DNA from 2 places in the Pseudarthrobacter sp. Hb11 genome. Region 2 is predicted to be linked to the other one. Evidence: riboswitches for the same ligand, from Rfam matches in the RefSeq annotation. Region 2 holds a riboswitch; the other holds the start of a gene.
What was found. A riboswitch is a leader RNA that binds a small molecule or an ion and turns the genes downstream of it on or off. The one in region 2 is predicted to bind cyclic di-AMP.
Positions count from the first base shown of each region.

Region 1: it holds a riboswitch for cyclic di-AMP, as region 2 does, so the genes downstream of both, AC50X7_RS00580 (LysM peptidoglycan-binding domain-containing protein) here and AC50X7_RS16315 (M23 family metallopeptidase) in region 2, are expected to answer to the same signal.

Region 1 is NZ_JBWZCM010000001.1:114,618-120,167, reverse strand. It holds gene AC50X7_RS00605 (glucose 1-dehydrogenase) at 1-397, shown strand, start outside; gene AC50X7_RS00600 (DUF1810 domain-containing protein) at 479-922, opposite strand; gene AC50X7_RS00595 (DNA alkylation repair protein) at 906-1,475, opposite strand; gene AC50X7_RS00590 (TraR/DksA family transcriptional regulator) at 1,472-1,828, opposite strand; gene AC50X7_RS00585 (dienelactone hydrolase family protein) at 1,952-2,935, opposite strand; cyclic di-AMP (ydaO/yuaA leader) riboswitch at 3,233-3,405, shown strand; gene AC50X7_RS00580 (LysM peptidoglycan-binding domain-containing protein) at 3,409-4,275, shown strand; gene AC50X7_RS00575 (protein adenylyltransferase SelO) at 4,376-5,550, opposite strand, start outside.
Region 2 is NZ_JBWZCM010000014.1:50,780-56,329, forward strand. It holds gene serC (phosphoserine transaminase) at 1-662, opposite strand, end outside; gene AC50X7_RS16310 (iron-dependent transcriptional repressor DtxR) at 940-1,635, shown strand; cyclic di-AMP (ydaO/yuaA leader) riboswitch at 1,779-1,997, shown strand; gene AC50X7_RS16315 (M23 family metallopeptidase) at 2,008-2,829, shown strand; cyclic di-AMP (ydaO/yuaA leader) riboswitch at 2,958-3,137, shown strand; gene AC50X7_RS16320 (C40 family peptidase) at 3,208-3,930, shown strand; gene AC50X7_RS16325 (NlpC/P60 family protein) at 4,094-4,897, shown strand; gene AC50X7_RS16330 (HNH endonuclease) at 5,157-5,550, shown strand, end outside.

The sequences.
Region 1 (5,550 bases), on a different contig from region 2:
GATGTTCTGGCTGACGAAGGCTGCCCTCCCGCACATGCCGGCGGGGTCCACCATCATCAACACCACCTCCATCCAGGCGTACAACCCGTCCCCCACGCTGGTGGACTACGCCACCACCAAGGCCAGCATCAACAACTTCACCAAGGGACTGGCCCAGCAGCTCGCACCCAAGGGCATCCGTGTCAACGCCGTGGCACCGGGACCCATCTGGACGCCGCTGCAGGTCAGCAGCGGCCAGCCCAAGGACGAACTGCCGGAGTTCGGCCAGTCCACTCCCCTGGGCCGTGCGGGCCAGCCGGCGGAGCTCGCCCCGGCGTATGTCTTCCTGGCATCACCGGAGTCAAGCTACGTCGTCGGGGAAACGCTGAACGTCAATGGCGGCAACCCCACGCCGTAGCCAAGGTCTTACTGACAGGCCGACGGCGGTGCCTCATGCGGGATGCGCAAGGCACCGTCGTCGGCCGTTAATCCTCAGCCCTTACCTGGCGTCCTGGTCCGCCAGCAGGTCATCGGTGGCGGCGTCGGGCTGCCCATCGAAGAACTGGGCAAGGACGGTTTTGAAAACAGTTTCCCCGGGGGCCGCGCGCAGGAACAGCGTCATGGACGAGTGCAGCTTCCGCGCATCGATGCCGCCGAGGATGTCCTCCGCGGAGCGCCCGGTATGGTTGGTGATGGCCAGGGCGCAGTCGAACAACCGCGGACCCAGCACCGCATGGTCCAGGTAGTCCCGGGCTTCAGCCAGGGATTTGATGGCATACCGGCGTGACATGTCGCTGTGGCCCAGGCCGGCGATCTGGGGAAAAATAAACCACATCCAATGGCCGGACTTACTGCCCATCTGCAGTTCTGCCAGCGCCTGGTCATACGCTCCGCCGCTGTCCTGCGCGGCCACAAATCGTTCCAGGTCATAGGGTTCGTTCATGGGTGTCTCCTTGTGGTGGGGCTTCGGGGCTGGATTGCGGCTCGAGGAAGCCAGCGGCGCTGAGCAGCCGGGCATCCGGGTCGGTCCGCCAACGGGCAAGGACAACATCTGCGCGTTGCCGGTCGCGCCCGCTTAGCCGTGCCAGGAACGGCGCCACGACGTCGGCCAGCAGGGGGTCTGTCAGTTCCGGGGTGCCGGCAGTCCGCAGGAAACCCTCGATGCGGGTCAAGTCCGAATGGCGCAGGAGTGACACTTTGGACTGCAGCAGGACAACGGCGGCGAGCCTGCGTTCGTACACTGCCCTGGCGCCGGGCCGGGGCAGCCCCCACAGGGCTGATGCCAGCTGCACCACGCCATCGTGGTCGAGGTCCTTGTACTTCCGCAGCGCGTCGCGGATGATTCCCCGGACAGCGCCGACGGAGGAACCGTAGGAGGCCAGTAGACCGCCCAGCCGGTCCTCGACGTCGTCCGCCCGGTACCAGGCGCCCTCGTTCTGCAGCGTGCGGTCAACGAATACAGCGGCAGCCGCCACACAATCCATGCCGCTGCTCATGGGCGGCCTGCCGAGGCGTGTCGGATGCAGAACGGGGTCCACGGCCGTGCCTCCAGCCTGCCTTCGGCGATGGCGTCCCCGCAGACGGCGCAGGTCCCGTAGGTTCCCTCAGCGATTCTGGCCAAGGCTGCGTCCACCTGATCCAGCCCGGCACTGCTCTGCTTCAGCAGGGCGGAGGCCTGGGACAGCTCGAAGGCGATGGTGGGGCCTTCCGGATCGTGTTCGTCATCCACGTTCGAGTCCTGGCGCGCCGAGTTTGCGGAGGCGATGTCCGCGCGGAGCGCCGGAAGGAGGGCAATCTTCCGCTCCCGCTCCTCCTCGAGCAGGATCCGGAACCGTTCAAAGTCGGACATGGCAAAAGCCTAGCGCGAGTGGTTCGGGTACCCGCTTCAGCCGCGCATTGAAGGCTGGCGTGCCTTCATCGGTTATGCGATCGAGTTCCGCGCCGACTCAGGGTTTGGCAGGAACGCCGGGGCCTAAAGGTGCTGGCCAAACCAGGCGAGGGTGTCGTTCCACGCGGCCGTGGCCTGGGCTTCGTTGTAGCGGTCGCCGGTGTCGTTGTGGAAGGCGTGCTCCACGCCGGGGTAGACGGTGATCTGGTGGACAACGTTGGTTGCCGCAAGCGCATCCTTGAGCGCAGGCACGGCGGCGGTGATGCGTTCATCACGTTCAGCGTAGACTCCAAAAACTGCCGCTTTTATGCCCGGCACCTTGCCCAGGTCGGGGGCGGGGCCATAAAACGCGGCCGTGGCCTTCAGCCCGTCCAGCTCCGTGGCTGCCTGCCAGGTGATTCCGCCGCCGAAGCAGTAGCCGGTCATGGCGATGCGCTGGCCGTCCACAAAGTCCTGGCCCCGGAGATACTCCACCGCTGCCTTGAAGTCGGCAATGTGACGCTGGGCGCCTGCCTGGGTGAGGGCACCGGGAACAGCGTCACGGTCCAGGTTCGCAGTCCCGCCTTCCCGGCTCAGCAAATCAAGAGCCAGGGCAACGTAGCCCTCTCCCGCAAAGCGCCGCGCCACGTCTTCTATATGGGCTGTCAGCCCTCGGTTCTCATGGCAGATTAGCACTGCAGGGCTGCGCCCTGCCCGCTCCGGCTTGGCCTGGTAGGCGCTGATAGAGGTTCCCCCGGACGGAAAATGGATGGTCGCCGTCGTCATCCCTGATGCGCCCTCCGGGAGGGAAAGCGGGCTCTTGGCCCCAGGGACGGCACCTGCGGCTCCTGCGCCGGCCGTTCCGGTGGCCGACGATGTGGAAAGTTCCGGTGTGGGCATGGGGTCGGTGCTCCGCGGTACCTCGCTGGGAGTGCAACCTACCAGCAGCATCGCCGCCGCGGCTGCCGCCATGCTGCCCGTAATGAAGGCAACCCGCCGGGTGAAAGTCCGCTGGCTCAGAGTACCGGCGCGGTAGTCGTCAAAAAATTCCTCAATCAAGTACTTTTCGTACTTTCCAAGCTGAATCACGGCGCCTCCTAGGGGGTGGCCATATCCTCCTCCGCGCGGCGCTTCCGGGGCAAGCTTCCGGCCCCGTTATCCAGTCCATTTACGAGTTTGTGACCAAAGCAACACGGCTTCCGTAACAGGATAGTATCTCGCGAGGTCAGCCGCGTGGTAAACCCAATTCCAGTCATTTGCGGAATGTGATAGAAGCACCTCGCATGTTACCCAAACGTGACAATGCACCCGAAGTCGGGTTAGGGTCTTCAGGTGTCCCTCCCAAACGGGACATTCCCCTCAGTATGCCGAGCCCTGCCACTGACCCGGGAACCAACGCTTTCCAGCTGGCAGGGACGGGGGAACCACGTTTCCACCGGCCTCACGCGAGGCCTTGGGGTTAAGTCGAGAGCGACACCGTTCATTACGGAATTGCTCCCGGCCGGGTATCTCCAACCCGAACCCGACAGCTCACCCCGCAGGCATGGGAGAGGCGATCAACCGTGTCAAAAAATTCCACTACCGCCCGTCACCGCGCGACTCCGGCCCGCTCAATCGCGCTTGAGGGTCTGGCTGTCTCAGCCAAGTCCCTTGGCCGCCCGGCGCTCGCCGTTGCAGCAGCATCCGGCATTGCCTTCGGTGTGGGCGCCCCGGCCCACGCAGGCGTAACCGGTCCGGACACCACCGAGACCACTAACACCCAGGCTTACGCAGCACCGGCTGCTGCAGTGGCTGCCCCCGCAGCAGCTGCAGGCAACGTGCACACCGTTGTTGCCGGCGATACCCTGGGCGCCATCTCGGCCGCCCACGGAGTAGCCCTGAATGATGTCCTGTCCGCCAATGGGCTGTCGATCTCCGCGATCATCTACCCCGGTGACGAGATCAAGGTCCCCGGCGCCGGTTCCGTTGCAGCCGCTCCGGCGGCTCCGGCAGCTGCGGCTCCGGCTCCGGCTCCGGCCGTGACTGCCGCCGCCCCGGCCAACACCGGAATGAACCTGTCCTACGCCTCCACCGCTCCTGCTCCGGCAGCACCCGCCCCGGCAGCTCCCGCGGCCGCCGGCACCGGTACCGGCGCAGCCATCCTCGCGAACGCCTACGGCCAGGTGGGCGTCCAGCAGGACTGCACCGCCATGGTGGAGAAGGCTCTCCGTTCCGTGGGCAAGAGCGTTGGCGACCTGGCCCCGGGCCAGTTCTACCAGTACGGCACCACTGTGGGCACCCCGGCTCCCGGTGACCTGGTGATCACCGCCGGTCACGTTGGCGTCTTCGCCGGCAACGGCCAGGTTGTCAGCGGTGGCGTAGACGGCTTCAAGACCGAGGTCCACTCCATCAGCTGGCTCAGCGGCGCTTCCTTCGTCCGCGTAGCGTAGTAACACCACCCGAGGAGGGGCGGCAGGCGGGATTCTTCCCGGCTGCCGCCCCTGTTTTGTTTCCGGCCTTCCTGAGCCGGTGCTCAGCTGCCGGGGGCGCTCAGGTCCCGCAGAAGGTCTGGTAGCTGCCGAAGTCCTCCGGCGCTCCCTCGGTGTAGCGTTCCAGCCCTGGTCGCTCAGTGAACGGGGCGCGGACCACTTCGAGGAGCCGGGTGAAGGGATCAAGGTCTCCGTCCGTTGCTGCGGCGAGCGCTTCCTCTACCAGATGGTTGCGTGGAATGTAGGCGGGATTGACCCGGTCCATCAGGTCCGCGTCCGGTTGCAGGGCACGCCACCGCGCGGCCCATGTGTCGAAGGCAGCCAGGTCAAGGACCATCCCGCGGGCTGGGCGGTCATTTCCCCTTGCCGCCTGGGAGAGGTTCCGGAAGAACGACGTGTAGTCGACCGGTCCGTCCTTCAACAGGGCCACCAGCCCATCCACCAGTTCCGAGGCTTCTTCAGCCTCCGCGCTCCCGGCAGGGGCTTCTGCCAATCCGAGTTTGGTTTTCATCCCGGCAAACCAGGCCTCGCTGTATTGGCGGCGGAACTTGCCGAGTGCTTCTACCGCAGGGGCCACGGCCTGTTCCTGGTCCTCGTTGAAGAGCGGCAGCATGGCCTCAGCCAGGCGGGCCAGGTTCCACTCCGCGATGACCGGCTGGTTGGCGTACGCGTAGCGTCCGCCCACGTCAATGGAGCTGTAGACCGCGGCAGGGTTGAACGCGTCCATGAAGGCGCAAGGCCCGTAATCGATGGTTTCCCCGGAGATGGTCATGTTGTCCGTGTTCATCACACCGTGGACGAATCCCACCAGCATCCAGTCCGCTACCAGTTTTGCCTGTGCGGCCACCACGCTTTCGAAGAGCGCCAGGTAGGGGTTCCCGGCGCGGGCGGCTTCCGGGTGGTGCCGGCTGATCGCGTGGTCCGCCAGGCGGCGCAGGAGGTCCATCTTTTCCGTGGCCCTTGCGTACTGGAAGCTGCCCACGCGCAGGTGGCTGCTGGCCACCCTTGTCAGTACCGCTCCCGGCAGCATGGTGTCCCTGCGCACCGGGCGGCCGGTGGCCACCACCGCAAGGGAACGCGTTGAGGGGATGCCGAGGGCGTGCATCGCCTCACTCACAAGGTACTCACGCAGCATGGGTCCGACGACGGCGCGCCCGTCCCCGGCGCGCGCGAAGGGCGTGCGGCCGGAACCTTTCAGGTGGATGTCCCGTAGCCGTCCATCCACGCCCGTCACCT
Region 2 (5,550 bases):
CGTGCTGCGCGTTCCAGGGCGGCAGGGGAGAACAGGCCAAGCCAGAGCCCGCCGTCGGAGGCAAAGTTTTTCTGCGGGGCGAAGTAATAAACATCGCTCTGCGCAACATCAACATCCAGCCCGCCGGCAGCAGAGGTGGCGTCGACGAGCACCAGTGCGCCCTCGTCTGCACCGGCAACACGCTTCACGGGGGCTGCGACGCCGGTGCTGGTCTCGTTCTGCGGCCAGGCGTAGACGTCTACGCCCGCTTCGGCCTGGGCCGAGGGGCGGGTGCCGGGCTCAGACTTGATGATGGAAGAGGCACCCAGGAAGGGCGCCTTGTTGGTGGCCGCGGCGAATTTTGACCCGAACTCACCGAAGGAAAGGTGCTGGGCCTTGTTTTCCACCAGGCCGAAGCTTGCAATGTCCCAGAACGCCGTGGAACCGCCGACGCCGAGTACCACTTCGTAGCCTTCGGGGGCGCGGAAGAACTGGCTGAGGCCCTCGCGGACGGAACCGACGAGGTTCTTGACCGGGGCCTGCCGGTGGGACGTACCCAGGATGTTCTTCGACGCCGCGGACAGCGCATCAATCTGCTCCGGCCTGACCTTGGACGGCCCGGCGCCGAACCGCCCGTCCTTGGGCAGGAGGTCGGCGGGAATAGTGATGCTGGTTTCGCTCACAGGTGCTCCAGTTTCGGCATGGACACGGCTTTGGTCCGGACGGGGGTTGATGGCCGGCAGTCACTGATGGCTGCTGCCAGGGCCTCCCTCATTCTGCCTTGTTGGGCTGTATCGGCGGGAACCGGAAGCGTCATAGTCCAGCCAATGAGACGGTCCTGCGGCCATCGGCAACTATTCGGACAAAGTCAAAATAGGCTAAGCTTTTCCACGGACTACGTCGCAGTGACGGCGATACGGTGGGACAACGCAAGGTACTGCGCTCGAGGAGCTGAGCTGGATGACGGATCTGATCGATACTACGGAGATGTACCTTCGGACCATTCTGGAGCTCGAGGAAGAGAACATTGTTGCCCTGCGTGCGCGTATCGCCGAAAGGCTGCGCCACTCCGGACCTACCGTCTCCCAGACCATCGGCCGGATGGAGCGGGACGGCCTGGTGGTTGTCTCGGGCGACCGCCATCTGGAGCTCACCGAGACGGGTCGGAAGCGCGCCACGGAAGTGATGCGCAAGCACCGTCTGGCTGAGCGGCTCCTCGCCGACGTGATTGGGCTGGACTGGGCATACGTCCATGACGAGGCCTGCCGCTGGGAGCATGTGATGAGCGAGCGGGTGGAACGCCGTATCTACGAGATGCTTAACCACCCCACCGAGTCTCCGTACGGGAACCCGATTCCCGGGCTGGCCGCCTTGGGCGGGGTGCCGTCCCCGGGCTTTGCCGATGGAGCCATCAGCCTCCTGGAAGCGATGAAGTCCTACGGGCCCGCCTCAGCCGTGACTATCAGCCGGCTTGCCGAGCCCATCCAGGTGGAGCCGGAACTGCTCTCGCAGCTGGATGAGGGCGGCATAAGGCCGGGGGCTGCTGTGTCGCTGGAGCGGGTGGGGGACTACATCTCCGTCCGGGTTCCCGGCATTGAAGGGGCACTTGAGTTGCCTCCGGAGGTGGCCGCGCACGTGTTCGTGGCCGTCCGCTAGCGGGCTGGCCGGCGCGCCTCGTTACCTCATGTGAGGTGGGTTACGCAAAGATAACGGAATTGTTACTTTGGGCGTTAACCCTCTATAGTTGAACCGAAGCGTTGATATTAAAGCGTTACCTGATCTGGAGCCGAGCTCTGCCAGCGGATCAGGAGCATGAGTCGTAACTGGCAGAGGCGGGGGAACCACAAGCGGCAGCCGGGGGACTGCCTTGGGGTGAAGTCCGTCAGCAGCAAGCCTCTTCCAGCGAAGGATCCCTCCGGGGATATCTCTGTGCCGAAGCTTGCTTACGGCGGACCGGGTCTTTGAACTCTCTGACCCGAATCCGACAGCTAACTTCGCAGGCTTTCCAGAGAGGAACCCTTCTTGACCATGCACAATTCCAGGGGACGCCGCCGCGCGGCGGTCCCTGCTTCGACACCGCGCGTTGTCGAAGTCATCACCTCGGAACGCCCCCGCGATCCGCACCGTGATGCGCGCCGGCGTCGGGGTCCATTCCGTCAAATTACCGAGTTCGCTGCTGCCAGCGGCATCGGCCAGAAGGCCGGCGTCGCCCTGGCCGCCACCGGACTGGTGCTCACCGTGACCGTACCGGCCACCAGTCCCGTGATGGCTACGGATGCCTCAGGGAGCTCTCCTGTTGCCGCGTCCGCTGTAGCCCCACAGCCCAAAATTTCCGCGGAAGCGGAGGCCGAAATAGACTTCAGCCGATCCGCCGTGGTCACCGAAGCGGACCCCGACGGGAAGCTGAAACAGCTGCTCAGTGCCCAGTCTGCGGGCGCCATCACCCGCGCCGCTTCCACCGGAAGCCTCGGTGCCCCGCTCGCTGCATTGAGCACTGCCTCGCCCTTTGGTTACCGCGTCAGCCCCATCACGGGAGGCTCCGGTGACTTCCACCGCGGACAGGATTACGTAGCCCAGTGCGGCACCTCTGTTCTGGCTGCGGCCACCGGAACCGTTACCTTTGTGGGCTGGCACGAGTACGGTGGCGGCAACCGCGTTGTAGTGGACCACGGCAACGGCCTGGAAACCACGTACAACCACCTCTCCTCTTTCAGCGTGAAGGAGGGGCAGACAGTATCCCGCGGGGATGTTGTGGCCCTCAGCGGGACCACGGGAGCCTCCACAGGCTGCCACCTGCACTTCGAGGTCCAGGTCAACGGCGAAGTTGTTGACCCCACGGGCTGGCTTTAGTCAAGTGACGGTGAACTATCAAATGATGTTGACCTGCCGTGACCTGAATGTGACATTCAAGCAAAACTGCTGTACCGTCTAACTCGCGTCAACTTTTCCGAAGTTGACGCTCTTGTGCGGATTGCCTAACTCTGCCACCGCTCAAGGTCCGTTCGCATTTCATCGTCTGGCAGGGGCGGGGGAACCAATTATGGCCTTCAGTTTGAAGGCCTTGGGGTTAAGTCGCAAAAGCTTCCCAGGAAGCCGCGCGGCCGGGTGACTCCCATCCGAATCCGACAGCTCACCTCGCAGGCATTGGGAGAGGCTACCTTCGTGTCTTCACGCCATAATTCTGCGCGCCACCGTGCGCAATCGGTTCGTACCAACCCCCTGGACACCATGTCCAAGGCTGTTAGTGCCAATGCCGGGACAGTAGGTCGCCAGGCTGCAGTTATCGCTGCTGCGTCCGGCCTCGTCCTGACCTTGGGCCTGCCGGCCAACGCGGCGGACACCACCGCTGGTGTCTCTGCTTCCACCGAGTCCGGGTCCGCGCAGTCGGCCCTCGCGGTCACTGCGGCACCCACGGCTACCGTGTCCTTCGAGCGTCCGGTGGTCAAGACCATCGCCGCTCCCGTGCTGGAGCCGGTGACTGTCCAGTCAACTTCTGATGACGATGACACGGCCGCGGCCACCGACACGGACACCGTTTCCACAGAGTCCACCGCATCGGTTTCCACAGAGACCACCGCATCGGCAGCAGCAGAGAAGGTCGTGGCCACCGCGTCCTCCGCTGCCACCTCCGGCATTGCGGCCATCGCGTACACCGGCATCGGCAGCCCGTATGTGTGGGGCGGCACCACCCCCAGCGGCTGGGACTGCTCCGGCTTCACCCAGTGGGTTTACGCCCAGGCCGGCATCAGCATCCCCCGCGTCAACGCCTGGACTGCGATGAAGCCCACGTCCACGCCGCAGCCGGGCGACCTGGTTATGCAGAACGGCGGTGCGCACGTCGGCATCTACGTTGGCAACGGCATGATGATCAGCGCCTTGAACCCCTCGCAGGGAACGCTCCTGCACTCGGTAGCTGCTACCGGTTCCTCCGCGTTCTACACCATGAACTAGTTCTTCGACCTTACGGTCCAAGGGCTTTTTCTTTGCCCAAACGCTTTTCGCTAAATCACACATCCCCCGTTCGGGGCGTGCCGGCGTACCCCCAAGATGCCGGCACGTCCAGTCACCTTTGGCTGCCTACATGCGGTTTGAAGGAAAACGAAAGAGAGAACTGATGACTACTCGTGCAACCGCACGGCACCGCGCCGAGGTCACCAAAACCAACTCGCTCGCCATCATTGCCAAGGCTGTCGGCGACAACGCCGGCGGCGTAGGACGCCAGGCAGCTGTCATCGCAGCTGCTTCCGGTCTGGTCCTGACCAGCGGCCTGGCTGCCAACGCTGCTGACGCCAACGTTCAGCGCGACTCCGCTCCGGCTTCCACCCTGGAAGTTGAAGCAACGGTTGAGGCTCCCATCTCGGCTGCTTCCACCATTGCCATCACCTTCGAGAAGCCTGCCGTGACCACCACGCCGGCTCCCGTTGTGGAAGCTCCGGAGCCCGAGGTTGAGGTTGAGGTTCAGGAAGCAGCTCCGGCTCCGGCTCCGGCTCCGGCTCCCGCGCCCGCTCCCGCCGCAGAGACGGCCGCTGTTGCCAAGGTGACCGCCACGGCTCCGGCCGCTGCAGCCCCCGCCGCTCCTGCCTCGGCAAGCGGCAAGGGCGCAGCCATTCTGTCCGCCGCCTACGCCCAGCTCGGCGTTTCGCAGGACTGCACCATGCTGGTGACCAACTCCCTGGCTGCCGTGGGCATCAACTTCCATGACTGGCCTGCCGGTTACCTCTCCCTGGGGCGCACCGTGAGCGCCGCCGAGGCTCAGCCGGGCGACCTCATCTACTACGCCGACGGTGGTTCCGGCATGGCCCACATCGCCGTCTACGCCGGCAACGGCCAAGCGGTGCACGGCGGCTACAACGGCAACCAGACCGTTGTCTTCAGCGCCAACGTGGGCTCCGGCCCGGTGTTCATCCGCGTCAACTGACATCCTTGCAGCCCGCGCTTAGCGGTTGATCAAGACACATCAGGACCCCTGCCCTTGCGGCGGGGGTCCTGTCTGTTTAAACCCCGGGTCCATCTGCCCGGGGCACTAATTGCCAGCCGGACGCGGCGGCCCGGGTCAGGAATTAGCTGATAGTGCACTTCTTTGTTTACTCTTGTGGTGTCGATCCATAGCCCGGACCATGCCGAGGGCAGCCGGCCCTCGTGCCCCTGACCGGGTGCGGCCGTGAAGAGGTACGTGCATGCGCACTCTCGTTCTGAATGCTGGATATGAACCGCTGGCGGTTATTACTTTCCGCCGGGCGCTGGTGCTTGTGCTCACGGGCAAGGCGAGCGTTGTGGCTGAAGGGGACGAGCCCGTAGTGGGTCCCCAGGAGATTTTGGGCCGCCCGTCCGTGATTCTCCTGAACCGCTACATCCGCCCCAGATATAACCAGTCCACAGCTGTGAGCCGGCGCGGGGTGCTGAGACGTGACGGGCACAAGTGCGCCTACTGTGGAAAAGCTGCCCACACCATTGACCATGTCCACCCCAAGTCGCGCGGGGGTGCGGAGTCCTGGGAGAACCTGGTGGCCGCCTGCCTGCGGTGCAACAACGTCAAAGGTGACCACACCCCGGCAGAAATGGGCTGGAAAC